Regions from separate parts of the Cupriavidus phytorum genome, predicted to be linked through region 2. Evidence: riboswitches for the same ligand, from Rfam matches in the RefSeq annotation. Region 2 holds a riboswitch; the other holds the start of a gene.

Region 1 (7,549 bases), on a different contig from region 2:
CGGTGACCATCTGCTGGAAATTCAGCATCGCTTCCAGCCGGCCCTGCGAGATCTCGGGCTGGTAGGGCGTGTAGGCGGTGTACCAGGCCGGGTTCTCGAAGATATTGCGCAGGATGACGCCGGGCGTGATGGTATTGAAGTAGCCCTGGCCGATAAAGCTCTTCAGCACCTTGTTCTTGCCGGCCAGCGCGCGCAGCTTTGCCAGCGCGGCTTCTTCGCTCAGCGGCTCGGTGAACTCGCCCATCGGCATGCCGTCGCGGCGGCGGATGGCGGCGGGGATGACGGCGTCGATCAGCGCGGCGCGGCTGTCATAGCCGAGCGTCTTCAGCATGTGCTGCTGCTCGGGGGTATCGGGGCCGATATGGCGGGCGGCGAAGGCGTCGCGCGCCTCCAGTTCGGCCAGCGTGGGCCGGGTTGCGTGGGCGGCGTTCATGGGCAGCGGGGCGTTCATGGGCAAGAACCTCGTGGGGGGCGCGGCGGCAGGTGGTCAGCCGTGCCGCGGCGCCGCGAATGCGGTGTGCCGGTCCCTGGCGCGGGACCGGCGGGCGATCAGGCGCCGACGCTGGCCTTGTAGGCGTCGGCCGACATCAGGCCGTTGACGTCGTCGCCATTGGCCGGCTTGAGCTTGAACAGCCACGCATCGAAGGCGTTGGCGTTGACGCTTTCGGGCGCCGCGGTGGCGGCCTCGTTGACGGCGATCACTTCACCGGCCACGGGTGCGTAGATGTCGGAAGCGGCCTTCACCGACTCCACCACCGCCAGCGCGTCGCCGGCACCGACCGACTTGCCCACTTCGGGCAACTCCAGGAAGACGATGTCGCCGAGCGCATCCTGTGCGTGGTCGGTGATGCCGATGGTGAGCGTGCCGTCGGCTTCGACGCGCACCCACTCATGCGACTCGGTGTACTTGAGGTCAGCGGGGAAATTCATGAAGGTTCTCCGGATTCAGATCTGTTTCTTGTTTGGGTGATGCCTGCCCGGCAACGCTGCCGGCAGGCGAGGGCGACCGTTGGGTGAGCGGGGCTTTCCCTTAGCTCACGAGTGCCTTGCCATGACGCACAAACGGCAGTTTAACCACAGTCGCGCTGAGTTTGCGGTCGCGGATCTCCACCTGCACGGTGTCGCCCACGTTCACGCCCTGGGGCAGGCGCGCGAAGGCGATCGATTGCGACAGCGAGGGGCTGAAGGTGCCGCTGGTGATTTCGCCATCACCGGCGGGGGTGATGACTTTCTGGTGAGCACGCAGCACACCACCTTTGTCGCGCAGGATCAGGCCGAGGAACTGCTGGCGCGAACCGGCCGCGGCCAGCGCAGCCTTGCCGGTGAAGTCGCGCTCGCTCTGCAGGTCGACCGTCCACGCCAGGCCTGCATCCAGCGGCGAGACCTTGATATCCATGTCCTGGCCGTACAGGTTCATGCCGGCTTCCAGGCGCAGCGTGTCGCGCGCACCCAGGCCGGCCGGGCGCACGCCCGCGGCATTCAGTTTTTCCCACAGGCCGGCGACACTGGCGGCCGGCACCACCAGCTCGAAGCCGTCTTCGCCGGTGTAGCCGGTGCGCGCCACCATCACTTCGCCGAGGGCGGGGTCCTGCACCACCACGGCGTTGAACGGCTTGAGCGCATCGGAAGGCTGGGTCGACGGGAAGGTGCTCCACACCTTGGCGCGGGCGTTGGGCCCCTGCACCGCGACGATCGCCAGCGGCTCCACGCCGGCGGGCGCAACGTCCTCGCGGCGCGGCGTGATGGTCACGCCGCTGCCGGTGGCGTCGTTGCGGGCGCGGATCCAGTCGATATCGCCCACCGCGGTGCCGGCGTTGACCACCAGGCGGAAACGGTCCTCGGCGAAGAAATAGACGATCAGGTCGTCGATGACGCCGCCGTTCTCGTCGAGCATGCAGGAATAGAGCGCCTTGCCGGGCGTCTGCAGCTTGTCGACGTTGTTGGCCAGCAGGCCGCGCAGGAAGCTGCGGGTATTGGCGCCGGCGAGATCGACCACGCACATGTGCGAGACGTCGAACATGCCGGCATCGTTGCGCACCGCATGGTGCTCTTCGATCTGGGAGCCATAGTTGACCGGCATGTCCCAGCCGCCGAAGTCAACCATGCGGGCGCCCAGGGCGCGGTGGATAGCGTTGAGGGGCGTGGCCTGGAGCGTCATGGAATCCTCGGGGGCAGTCTCGGTTGGCGAAAACAAAAAAGGGCCATCCGCCGCAACCTTCGCTACGCCAATATGACAAGCGATCCGCTGCGGCGGATGACCCCTCTGTCCTCGATACCTGAGAGATTACGAGGCGGATCCGGTGGATCCCATCCTCGCGCGCCCCTTCGGTGGGCACGCTCGCCACGAATGGCGGGTGCCGCTCTCCAGAGTGCGGCATGCATCGTGTGCATGTTGCATGCCGATCCGACCGGTCCGTGGTGCCTGAGAGTTTTCGGGTGATACCCCTTCGGCGGCGCAGGCGATGCGCGCTCTCCCGGTCGGATGCGCGCAATGTACGGGAGGGCCCGGCCTTTGTCAAACCACGGCAAGGGGCCCGTACCCGCCACTGCGCGCCACGGCTTTACTTCTTCTTGTCGTCGGTGACGACGTTACCGATCACGCCGCCCACGGCCGCGCCACCCAGCGTACCCAGCGCGCTGCCGTCGGTCAGGACGGCGCCGCCCACCGCGCCGGCACCGGCGCCGATGGCAGTGTTACGTTGTTTCGGGGTCATGTCCGCGCAACCGGCAAAGGCCGCGACCGTCATGCCGATCAGGGTCACCTTGGTCAAAGTTTGCAGGGTTTTCATTGTTGGCTCCGATGTGATGATTTGTGCATGCCCAAGCGATCCGGCGGACCGGGGGACACACTGATTAGAGTGTCGCGCTATGCCATTCGCTCCGCGCTTTACGAAGTGTTACGCCCGTGACACAGCCGGGCCCGCGCGCGCGGCTTGCGCTGACTGACCCGTCGCGGCGAGCGTGTTAACATCGGCAGCTTTGCCGCACGCCCTTGCCGGGATGCCGGCAAATTACGCCGCTTGCCGCCGTTCTCCGTCGATTCCGCCGCTGCCCCCAAACGCCTGCCCCGCATGACCCATGGCCTGAACCCCGCCCAATCCGAAGCCGTCCGCTACCTGGACGGGCCTTGCCTGGTGCTGGCCGGCGCGGGCTCCGGCAAGACCCGGGTGATCACGCAGAAGATTGCGCATCTGATCGAGGACAAGGGCTTCGAGCCGCGCCATATCGCCGCCGTCACGTTTACGAACAAGGCGGCCAAGGAAATGCAGGAGCGCATCGGCAAGCTGATGGAGGGCAAGACCACGCGCGAGGGCAAACGCATTCCGCTGAAGCAGCTGACGGTCTGCACCTTCCACTCGCTGGGCGTGCAGATCCTGCGCATGGAAGCCGAGCACGTCGGCCTGAAGCCGCAGTTCTCGATCATGGATTCGGACGACTGCTTCGGCCTGATCCAGGAGCAGCTCGGCACCACCGACAAGAAGCTGATCCGCGGCGTGCAGAGCACGATCTCGCTGTGGAAGAACGGCATGGTCGATCCCGAGGCCGCGATCGCGCAGGCCGCCAATGCCGACGAGCACCAGGCCGCGCTGGTCTACCGCAACTACGTCGCCACGCTGAACGCTTACCAGGCGGTGGATTTCGACGACCTGATCCGCCTGCCGGCGGAACTGTTCGCGCGCGACGAAGCGGTCCGGCTCAAGTGGCAGAACCGCCTGCGCTACTTCCTGGTCGACGAATACCAGGACACCAACGCCTGCCAGTACCAGCTGCTCAAGCTGCTGGCGGGCGGCTCCCACTTGCGCGCGCCGGCCTTCACCGCGGTGGGCGACGACGACCAGGCCATCTATGGCTGGCGCGGCGCCACGCTGGACAACCTGCGCGGGCTGCAGACCGACTTCCCGGACCTGAAGGTGATCAAGCTGGAGCAGAACTACCGCTCCACCGTGCGCATCCTGGAAGCCGCCAACGCCGTCATCGCCAACAATCCCAAGCTGTTCGACAAGAAGCTGTGGAGCGAGCACGGCATGGGCGACCCCATCGCCATCCACCCGATGAACGACGAGGAGCACGAGGCCGAGTCGGTGGTGTTCCGCCTGTCGGCGCACAAGTTCGAGCGCCGCGCGCAATTCCGCGACTACGCCATCCTGTACCGCGGCAACCACCAGGCGCGGCTGTTCGAGCAGATCCTGCGGCGCGAGCGCATCCCCTACGTGCTGTCGGGCGGCCAGAGCTTCTTCGACAAGGCCGAGATCAAGGACATCTGCGCCTACCTGCGCCTGATCGCCAATCCCGACGACGATCCCGCCTTTATCCGCGCCATCACCACACCGCGGCGCGGCGTCGGCAACACCACGCTCGAGGTGCTGGGCACCTTCGCCGGCCAGGCCAAGGTGTCGCTGTTCGAGGCGGCGATGATGGGCGGCATCGAGGGCAAGCTGCAGCCGCGCCAGCTGGAGCCGCTGCGGGTGTTCTGCGAATCGATGGTGCGGCTGGCCGAGCGCGCGGCGAAGGACCCGGCCACCGAGGTGCTCGACGACCTGATGGCAGGCATCCACTACGAGGCCTACCTGTACGACAGCTTCGACGAACGGCAGGCGCAGTCGCGCTGGACCAATACGCTGGAATTCCTCGACTGGCTGAAGCGCAAGGGGACCAAGCCCGAGGGCGCGGACGGCGACGAAGCGACCGGCTTCGACACCGCCGACGGCTTCGGCAGCGATGGCAAGAACCTGCTGGAACTGACCCAGACCGTGGCGCTGATGAGCATGCTCGAGGGCCGCGAGGAAGACCCCGACGCGGTGCGGCTGTCCACGCTGCATGCGTCCAAGGGGCTGGAATATCCGCATGTGTTCCTGGTCGGCGTGGAGGAGGGCATCCTGCCCCATTGCCGCGAGGACGAGGACATGAGCGACGAGAAGATCGAGGAAGAACGGCGCCTGATGTACGTGGGCATCACGCGCGCGCAGCGCAGCCTGCATGTCAGCTGGTGCAAGAAGCGCAAGCGCGCGCGCGAGACCTACTCGTGCCAGCCGTCGCGCTTTATCGGCGAGATGAAGCTGGAAGAGGCGCCCGCGCCGGTCGACGCGACCCCGGCGATGAGCCCCAAGGACCGACTGGGCGCGCTCAAGGCGCTGCTCGGGAACGGGGGCAGCGGGAGCAGCGGCGGCAAGGCGGCCGCCGGCTGAGCCGCACGCGCGCGATCGAAGCCCTAGCGCGCGCCCGACACCGCCAGCGTGACGTACTGCGAGCCGCGCTGTCCGCGCGTGAAGTCGAGCGTGAAGTCGCCCACGTCGACGCGGCACTGCAGCGCGCGCCGCAGTTCCGCCGCGCCGCCCGCGCGCATCCCTTGCAACGCGCGCGCCAGCCAGGCGGCGCCGATATAACCGGCCAGTGTCGCCGGCGACGGCGGCTCGTCCAGGTACTGCTTCATGCGCGCCACATGCTCCTTCACCACCCGCAACGTTGCCTGCTGCGGGCCCGGCGCGACCTGGGTCAGCACCATCCCGCCGGCGTAGCCGCGACCCAGGATCTCGCGCGCGGCATTGGCACTGACCGCGGACAGCCCGACCAGGAAGCCGTACCACCCCTGCACCGCCAGCGCGCGGCCCAGCTCGGCATAGGCCAGGGTGTCGCCGGCGACGATCACCGCGCCCGGACGCGTTGCCGCGATGCGCCGCGCCGCGGCTTCGCCGCTGCCTTCCAGCAGCACCGCGCGGGTGCCGGCCTGCGCCTCCAGCCGGGCCAGCGACGACAGCGCGAAATCCGGCGCCACCGCCAGCGCGATCTGCGTCAGACCGTAGCCGCGCAACTGTTGCGCGGCGGCGTCGAGTTCGGCCTGGTAGTCGGCCCGCGTGTACCAGACATTGTCGGCGGCCAGCGCCAGCCCCGACAGCGGTGCGACGATCTGCATGCCGCGCCGCGCCAGTTCGGTCGATGACGCCAGCACGGGCAGCAGCCGGTCGCCGGGGCCGAACAGCAGCCCCGCATGTTCGGTATCGGCCAGCGACACTGCCTGCGCCAGCGCGCGGCGCGGATCCGGGTCCGCATCGCGCACCACATGCTGGATCCGCACCGGCCCGCCGGCGGCGTTGACGGCGTCGAACAGGACCTTGGCGCCGGCCAGGTAGTCGCGCGCCAGGTCGGACTGCGCGCCGTTGCGGTCGACCAGATGCCCGACCACCACCGTACGCGGCGCCTGGGCCAGTTGAGCCAACGCAGGCAGCGCCAGCGCCATGCCGGTCGCGGCAAGCATCCGGCGCCGGCCGGCATGTGCCGGCGGGTGACAGCGCAGCGGTGGGTACGGCGTGGGCGGGTACGGTCGGCGGGAACTGGGCATGGCTGGCACGGTGACGGATCGCACGCGGGCGCGGTGGCGCGCAGCGTACCCGGCACCCATGACGCCAATGTGACGTGCGCGGGCAGCCTGGCGGCAGCGGTGTCGCTGGGCTCACGCCCGCGCTTGACGGCGGTCAAGCTGCGGGCGCCGGCCCGGTCCTACGATGACGTGTCGCACACCCATTCCCCCGCGCCCCCATGAACCCGTCTGCCATGACTTCCCACGCGCTCGACCGTCGCGCACTCTCTGATTTCCGCGCGCTGGCCGGGCGTATCGACGGCAACGGCCCGCGCTATACCTCGTATCCGACCGCCGACCGCTTCCACAACGGCCCCGACCTGTCGCTGTACCACGATGCGCTCGACGCTTGCCGCGCCGCCGCGCCGGCACCGCTGTCGCTATACCTGCATATCCCGTTCTGCGAGAACATCTGCTACTACTGCGGCTGCAACAAAATCATCACCCGCGACCACGGCCGCAGTGCGCGCTACGTCAGCTACCTGGGGCGCGAGATGGCGCTGGTCGCCGGGCGGCTGGGCGAGCGCCGGCAGGTGATCCAGTCGCATTGGGGCGGCGGCACGCCGACCTTCCTCAACCCGGAGGAAATGCGTCGCGTGATGGCGCTGCTGAACACGCATTTCGCGCTGGCGGCCGACGGCGAGCACTCGATCGAGATCGATCCGCGCCGCGTCGACCAGGACCGCATGGCGCTGCTGGCCGAGCTGGGCTTCAACCGCGTCAGCCTGGGCGTGCAGGATTTCGACCCCGAGGTGCAGCAGGCCATCCACCGCATCCAGCCGTTCGCGGAGACCCGCGCCGTGGTCGATGCCGCGCGCGCGCTGGGCTTCCGCTCGGTCAGCCTGGACCTGATCTACGGCCTGCCGCACCAGACCGCGGCGCGCTTCGGCCGCACCATCGACCAGGTGCTGGCGCTGCGTCCGGACCGGCTCTCGGTCTACAGCTATGCCCACCTGCCGCACGTGTTCAAGCCGCAGCGCCGCATCGACGAAAACGCCTTGCCGCCGGCCGGCGAGAAGCTCGACATCCTGGTCTCGACCATCGAGCGGCTGACCGCCGAGGGCTATGTCTATATCGGCATGGACCATTTCGCGCTGCCCGACGACGACCTCGCCGTGGCCCAGCGCGAGGGCCGGCTGCAGCGCAACTTCCAGGGCTATTCGACGCACGCCGGCCATGATCAGGTCGGCCTCG
Region 2 (7,549 bases):
TTTGGAATACCCCATCATCCAAGGCTCTATCAGTCCTGCTTGTACGAGAGCACTTCCGTGGCAAGCCGGTGACCGAGTGAGGAGGTGCTGGTCACCCGGCAGCAAAGTTGAACGGGCGCTTTCGGACATCGAATTGAGCAAGTCGAAGGACAGACCCCGCATGCGGAACAGACATTCAATTGCAAATGCCAGCTTTCCGCTTATGGCCGACTACGGCCATTGCAATCCCCATCATGGTTGGTCAGTCAGTCGGCGTGTCGTTGGGGAATCCCATCCGTGCTCAATGACCAACTCGCGGGAGCGGACCCGCAAGGCGAGGTGTGACAGCACAGCCCCACCATCACACCCGCCAACCGCTATTGCAACCGCTCCCGCTCAACCATCAGCCCATCCAGCTGCATCTTCACCATGCCAAGCAGGCACAGCGCACTGAAGCAGCCTTCAGAGCTTTCGCTTTCGTGATCCAGCAGTACGAGAACTCCTTCAATTCCCGCGCGAACCTGCTGAAGACAGTCGTTTGTGATTTCATCGATCATTGCCATGGATTCCCCACTAGAAAAAGCGCGCCACTCATTTCCACATGAGGGCGGCGGGCCAGACGGCGAGGGTGGAAAGACCGGTCTACGGTGGGGAACCGGTCAGCCTTGCGGCTGCCTCGCCCGGCCCGCCAGGGAGCCAGCTTGGTTCGTGCGAGCACACAGGCGTTGCCTGCTACAAGGCAACGCCTGTCCACCATAAACATCCGGGCTTTCCACACCCGATCATCGGTGGTTCCGATGACGCCACCAGTATTTCGCGTAGCTACCGGGGAATCGATGAGAGATGTCGCATTTCCAGGGGCGCGCGAAGTTTGGATCCGGGCAACGGATTCAGAAATCGCAGACTCTTGAAAATGCGCGTGCGGGGATCAGGCTTGGGCAGGCGTCAGGGCCGCGCCAGGCACCATTGCCGGGGCGCTTCCCAGTGCCTGGTCCACAACTCCCGCAACCATCTCCGCCGTCACCGCCGACAAGGTCCACCCCAAATGCCCGTGGCCGGTGTTGTAGAAGATGCAGGCGGCGCGTCCGCGTCCCACTCGCGGCAGCATGTCGGGCAGCATCGGCCGCAGCCCGGCCCACGGCACCACGCTGCGCGTGCTGACGCCGGGGAAGCACTGCTGCACCCAGTCCACCAGCGGGCGGATACGGTCGGCGCGGATATCGCGGTTGGTGCCGTTGAACTCGGCGGTGCCGGCGACGCGGAAGCGGTCGTCGCCGAGGCGGCTGGTGACCAGCTTGGTTTCGTCGTCGAGCAGGCTGACCGTCGGTGCCGCCGCGCGGCTGGCGTCGTCGGTCAGGTTGACGGTGATCGAATAGCCCTTGACCGGATAGATGTTGACGCGGTCGCCCAGCGCGGCGGCCAGTGCGCGGCTGGCGGTGCCGGCGCAGATTACGGCGCCGTCGAAGGAGGCAGTGGTGCTATCGTTGCCGTCCTGCACGGTGACGGTGGCATGCCGTCCGTCGGTCTTCACCGCGCGCACGTCCTGGCCGTACAGGCAGCGCACGCCCAGGCGCGCGGCGGCGGCGGCCAGGCCGCTGGTGAACTTGTGGATGTCGCCGGTCGAATCGCTTTCGGTGAAGTAGCCGCCGTAGTAGGAGCCCGCCAACGTCGGCTCGATCGCGCGCATCTCCTGCGGGGTCACCGCGCGGCGCTCGAGCCCGCCTTGCGCCAGCAGCGCGGAGACCCGGCCGGCATGCTCGAAGCCGGCGCGGTCGCGGTAGATATGGAGGATGCCGGCGCGCTTCAGGTCGAAGTCGATGCCTTCCTGCGCCGCCCACGCAAACAGGTGCTCGCGCGCGGCGATGGCCAGGCGCGCGGTCTCGATGGTGTTGCGGCGGTAGTGGGGAATCGACGCGATGAACTCGGCGAACCACGACAGCTTGTGCCAGCTGGGCCGGGGATTGACCAGCAGCGGCGCATCCTTGCGCAGCATCCACTTCATCCCCTTGACGATGGTGGACCAGTGGGTCCAGACCTCGGCGTTGGATGCGGAGAGCTGTCCGCCGTTGGCGAACGAGGTTTCCATGGCGGCATAGCGATGCCGTTCGAACAGCGTGACGGAGAATCCGCGCCGCGCCAGCGCGTAGGCCGTGGTGACACCGGTGATGCCACCGCCGATGACAGCGATTGTCTTCATGATCTACAGGTTCCGGGAACGTCGGGGGTGGAGTCCGCACGCAACATGCGTTTAGGACGCCCCCTCTGTTCTGGACCTGAGAGATTCACGACGCCTTGCCGCGGGGCGGGCGCGCTTGCTCCTTCGGTATGCCGGGCGGACGATGGCGTCCGGCATTCTTCAGAGTGCACTGACGGGTGATGCCGGTCCTTTTGCCTGAGAGTTTCCGGGGCGGTTGCTCCTTCGGCGCCGTGCGCGGCGGGCGCCGCGACAGTCTCTCCCTGCATCACGCTGGCTTGATGCCAGTCGGGGCAATGTAGTGACAAGGCCCCGTATTGGATATGCGGGTTAACACGGAGACAAGCGGAAATGGCTGCGCCGGCCGCGTCGCTATGTCGCATCGGCCGTCGGCTTGCGGGCCCATAAAATGTCAGCGCTCGCTCTCAGAGACGTGCGGGACGCAGGGGAGGAGCGCCTGATGGTGCGCAGGCGCTGCGAGCCCACAACGACGACAACAAGGTATTCAGTGAAGAAACATCGCATTGCACTGGCCGTTTCGGCAGTGCTGATGGGCCCCGCCGTGGCCGCCGCGCAGGCAGTGGAGGCCCCCGCGTCGTTGCCGGAGGTGGTGGTATCGGCCGGCCCGGACCGCGGCAAGACGCCGGCGATTCCGCCCAACACGCCGGCGCCGGCGTATGGCATCAGCAGCACGCGCATGGCCGACTTCAACGTGGTCAATACCGAAGACGCGCTCAAGTACGCGCCCAACCTCGCCGTGCGCAAGCGCTTTATCGGCGATATGAATTCGATCATCTCGGTGCGCAGCACCAGTTCGCGCCAGTCGGCGCGCGGGCTGGTCTATGCGGACGGCCTGCTGCTGTCCAACCTGCTGGGCTCGGACTTCAGCTTCCCGCCGCGCTGGTCGCTGGTCAATGCCGCCGAGATCGAGCGCATGGACGTGCTGTACGGCCCGTATTCGGCGCTGTATCCGGGAAATTCGCTGGGCGCGACGGTGCTGATCACCACGCGCACGCCGCAGAAGTTCGAGGGCGATGCCAGCGTGCAGCTGTTCACGCAGCGCTTCAACCTGTATGGCACCCACGATAACTTCAACGGGGTGCATGCCAACGCCTATGTGGGCGACCGCGTCGGCGCGTTCTCGTGGCTGGTCAGCGTGGACCGGCAGGACAGCAAGAGCCAGCCGCTGAGCTTCTACACCGCGTCGCGCTCGACGCGGCCCGCGGGCGCGGCGGACACGCCGGTCTCGGGCGCGTATTTCGACCAGGACCAGAGCGGGCGCGACCGCGTGGTGATGGGCGTGAATAGCGAGGGCATCACGCACACCGTGCAGGACCAGCTCAAGCTCAAGCTCGGCTACGACATCACCAGCACGCTGCAGGCGCAGTTCACCGCCGCCTACTGGCAGCAGGACCGCTCCAACACCACCGGCAGTTACCTGCGCGATGCCAATGGCAATGTGGTGTCCAGCGGTCCGGTGAACATCGGCGGCTACCAGTACGTGATTCCGGCTAACGCGTTTGCGCCCGGCAATGGCGAGGATGCGCGCTGGCTCTACGGCCTGTCGCTGCGCACGCGCAACCAGACGGGGTGGAATTTTTCCGGGGTGGCGTCGCTGTTCGACGTCAGCAAGGACGTGAGCCGCAGCGCCAACGCCGTCGGCAACGGACCGGGCACGGTGACTTATGGCGACGGCACCGGCTGGCGCACGCTCGACCTGAAGGCCGACTACCGCCCCGAGCGCCTGCAGGGCGGGCACTGGGTCACGTTCGGATACCACTATGACAACTACCGGCTGAGCAACACCACCTACAACACCTCGGACTGGCGCGCGGCCACCATCACCGCGTTCAACAATGCCTTTACCGGCAAGACCGAGACCCAGGCGATCTACGCGCAGGACGCCTGGTACTTTGCCGAGGACTGGAAGCTGATCCCCGGCGTGCGCTACGAGCACTGGCGCGCCTATGACGGCAGCCGCAGCCAGCCTGGCGTGGATATCGGCTATCCGGTGCGCAGCGAATCCAACTGGTCGCCCAAGCTGGCGCTGGAGAAGGCGTTCGGGCAGGACTGGCTGGGCCGGCTGTCGCTGGGCCAGGCCTATCGCTACCCGACCGTCAGCGAGCTGTTCCAGGGCCGCATCACCGGCACCGCGCTGATCAACAACGATCCCAACCTGCGGCCCGAGCGCTCGTTCTCGAAGGACCTGACCTTCGAACGCACGGTGGAGGCGTCGAATTTCCGGGTCTCGCTGTACGAGGACGATATCCGCGATGCGCTGGTCAGCCAGACCAACACCACGGTGTTCCCCACCGTCACCAGCTTCCAGAACGTCGACCGGGTGCGCACGCGCGGCATCGAGCTGGCCTACGACGGGCGCGATGTGCTGGTGCGCGGCTTCGACCTCTCGGCCAGCGGCGCCTACAACCATTCGAAGACGCTGGAGAACGCCAACAACCCGGCCTCGGTGGGCAAGTATTTCTACCGCATCCCGAAGTGGCGCGCCAACCTGGTGGGCACCTATCGCTTTACGCCGGCGTGGGCCGGCACGCTGGCGATGACCTATTCGGGCCGGCAGTACAATACGCTCGACAACTCGGACACCAACCCCGACACCTTCGGCGGCACCAGCAGCTTCCTGACCTTCGACGTCAAGGTGACCTACAAGCCCGCAAGGAACGTTCGCCTCGGGCTTGGCATCGACAACCTCACCGACCAGCGCTATTACGTCTATCACCCGTACCCGGGCCGGACGTTCTACGCCGAGGCGAAACTTTCCTTCTGAGCACGTGAACACGCTGACTCCAACCCTGCCAGGCGCCCGCCGCGCTGTCCGCCTGATCGCTGCCGGACTGATGGTCTGCGCCACGCTGGCGTCGGCCACCGCGGCCGCACAGGCGCATGGCAACCACGCCGGCCACGGCGGCCAGGCCAAGCCGAAAACAAGCGAGCTGGGCACCGGCGCCGCCTTCGACCGCGACGGCAGGCTGTGGATCGCCTACAAGGACGGCCAGCATGTCGCGGTGCGCTCGTCGACGGACTACGGTCGCAGCTTCAGCGAAGCGCGGCATGTCAACGCCACGCCGGAGCCGGTCGCCGCCGATCATGAAAGCCGCCCCAAGGTGGCCACCGGCGCCGACGGGCAGGTCTATATCACGTGGACCCAGCCGCTACCCAAGCCATGGACCGGCTTTATCCGCTTTGCGCGCTCCAGCGATGGCGGCAAGACCTTTGCCGAACCGCTGACGGTGCATGCCAACCGCGACCAGATCGCGCACCGCTTCGACGCTCTCGCGGTGGACCGGGCCGGGCGCGTCTTCGTCAGCTGGATCGACAAGCGCGACGTGGCCGCCGCCGAGGCGCGCAAGCAGCCGTATGCCGGCGCCGCGATCTACTACGCTGTCTCGGCCGACCACGGCAAGACTTTCCAGGGCGACTACAAGATCGCCGACCAGTCGTGCGAATGCTGCCGCATCGCGCTGGCGCCCACGCCCGACGGCAGGATGCTGGCGCTGTGGCGCCATGTGTTCCCGCCCAACGCGCGCGACCACGCGCTGGCGCTGCTGGGCGCCGACGGCAAGGCCACGCCGATGCAGCGCGCCACCTTCGACGACTGGCGCATCGACGCCTGCCCGCACCACGGCCCCGGCGCGTCGGTGGCGCCGGACGGCACGGTGCATATGGTCTGGTTCAGCGTGCGCGACGGCAAGCCGACGGTGTCGCTGGGGCGCTGGCGCGACGGCAAGCTGCAGGCGCAACGCCCGCTCGATGACCCGCGCGCACAGCACGCCGATATCGTCGCGCTGAACGACAACGACATCGCGGTGGTGTGGAAATCGTTCGACGGCCAGCAGACGCGGCTCTCCGCCATGCTGTCGCACGATGGCGGCAAGACCTGGCAGACGCGCAAGCTGGCCGGAACCGAACGCGACTCCGACCAGCCGCACCTGCTGCAGCACGCCGGCCGCGCCTACGTGCTGTGGCGCACCGAGGCCGAGGGTTTCCAGGTGTTCGCGCTCGGGCAGGAGGGTGCATGATGCGATCGCGCCGCCAACTGCTTGCGGCCGCCGCCGCTGCCACCGTGACCGCATGTGCGCTGATGCTCGGCACCGCCCATGCCGCCGACCGCGTTGCCGTGTTCGAATCCGCCAGCGCCGCGCGCATCGTCGCCAGCCAGCACGGCAAGCCCTTCGTGCTGGTGGTGTGGTCGCTGGATTGCGTCTATTGCAAGCGCAACTTCGACGCGCTCGGCAAGCTGCGGGCGCGACATCCGGACCTGCGCGTCGTCACGCTGGCGACCGACAGTGCCGAGGCCTCGCCGCAGGTGCAGCAGGTGCTCGAACGCGTCCGGCTGACGCGCAATGCGTGGGTGTTCGGGCACGAGCCGCAGGAGCGGCTGCGCTATGCGGTCGACCCGGACTGGATGGGCGAGATGCCGCGCACCTACTTCTATCGCGCCGACGGCCAGCGGCAGGGTGTGTCCGGCGTGATCAGCGAAGCGGACTGGACGAAGCACCTGCGCTGGGCCCGCATCGCGGGCTGAGACCGCAGCGGCGCCGGCCCGGCGCCGCCTATCACGGCATCACTCAGGACAGTTCCTTCGGCAGCTTGCCGCCGTTGGCGGCCAGTTCCTGCATCAGCCGCTTGTGCAGCCACACGTTCATCGCCGCGGAATCGTTCATGTCGCCGCTGTAGTGCAGCTCGCGCGCCAGTTCCTTGCGGTGTTCCAGGCTGCTGTCGATGCCGAGCGCCTTCATCGTATCGACGATGGAGGTGCGCCAGTTCAGCGTCTGCCCGCTCTGCTGCGCCATGCGGTCCATGATGGCCTCGACATCGACGCCCGACAGCGGCGTTGCCTGAGACCCGGCAGGCGACCCGGCCGGCGCACCAGTAGTGCCCTGCACGTTGCCCGCGGGCGCCGCGCCGGTGCCGGCGGTGGGCGCGGTGCCGGCTGGCGCGCCCGCTGACGTCTGGGTTCCGGCGGCGGGTGGGGTGGTGGTCGCGGTGGTGGTGGCCGCCGGCTTGTCCTTGCCCAGCAGCTTGTTGAGGATGTCCTTGAAGATGCTCATGGCGGGCTCCTGAAGGGTGGAACGGGGCAGCAAGCCCTTGCAGGTTCCGGGCCACCATCGCGGTGTCGTCGTTGCGCGGCTAAGCCGCACCGTTTGTAAATGGTGCGTGTAGCGCGTCCGGCTTCCGCGCCGGCAGCGCTGGCGTGGGCATGCCTCTTCTGTTCAGCGCAGTCTTGCGCATCCCTTGGCAGATGGATCGGTAGTTTCCCCACTCTTCCTGCGTGGCCAGCAGCGTCTATGATGCGTGCTTGTTGGTTCAATAAAGAAACAGATGTTCAAATATGAACACTCGGCGACCAAAGCAGAT

What was found. Region 2 has a riboswitch for glycine ahead of C7416_RS16965 (D-amino acid dehydrogenase). Riboswitches for the same ligand answer to the same signal wherever they lie in the genome.
Region 1: another riboswitch for glycine. It lies ahead of gcvT (glycine cleavage system aminomethyltransferase GcvT); the one in region 2 lies ahead of C7416_RS16965 (D-amino acid dehydrogenase).

What each region holds. Positions count from the first base shown of each region.
Region 1 is NZ_QKZN01000012.1:71,533-79,081, reverse strand. It holds gene gcvP (aminomethyl-transferring glycine dehydrogenase) at 1-451, opposite strand, end outside; gene gcvH (glycine cleavage system protein GcvH) at 550-930, opposite strand; gene gcvT (glycine cleavage system aminomethyltransferase GcvT) at 1,031-2,158, opposite strand; glycine riboswitch at 2,254-2,378, opposite strand; glycine riboswitch at 2,400-2,487, opposite strand; gene C7416_RS24085 (glycine zipper 2TM domain-containing protein) at 2,562-2,789, opposite strand; gene C7416_RS24080 (UvrD-helicase domain-containing protein) at 3,072-5,186, shown strand; gene C7416_RS24075 (ABC transporter substrate-binding protein) at 5,210-6,253, opposite strand; gene hemN (oxygen-independent coproporphyrinogen III oxidase) at 6,550-7,549, shown strand, end outside.
Region 2 is NZ_QKZN01000006.1:109,150-116,698, forward strand. It holds gene C7416_RS16960 (DUF1484 family protein) at 357-542, opposite strand; gene C7416_RS16965 (D-amino acid dehydrogenase) at 908-2,176, opposite strand; glycine riboswitch at 2,232-2,349, opposite strand; glycine riboswitch at 2,350-2,448, opposite strand; gene C7416_RS16970 (TonB-dependent receptor) at 2,682-4,958, shown strand; gene C7416_RS16975 (sialidase family protein) at 4,963-6,210, shown strand; gene C7416_RS16980 (TlpA family protein disulfide reductase) at 6,207-6,716, shown strand; gene C7416_RS16985 (DUF3597 domain-containing protein) at 6,760-7,242, opposite strand.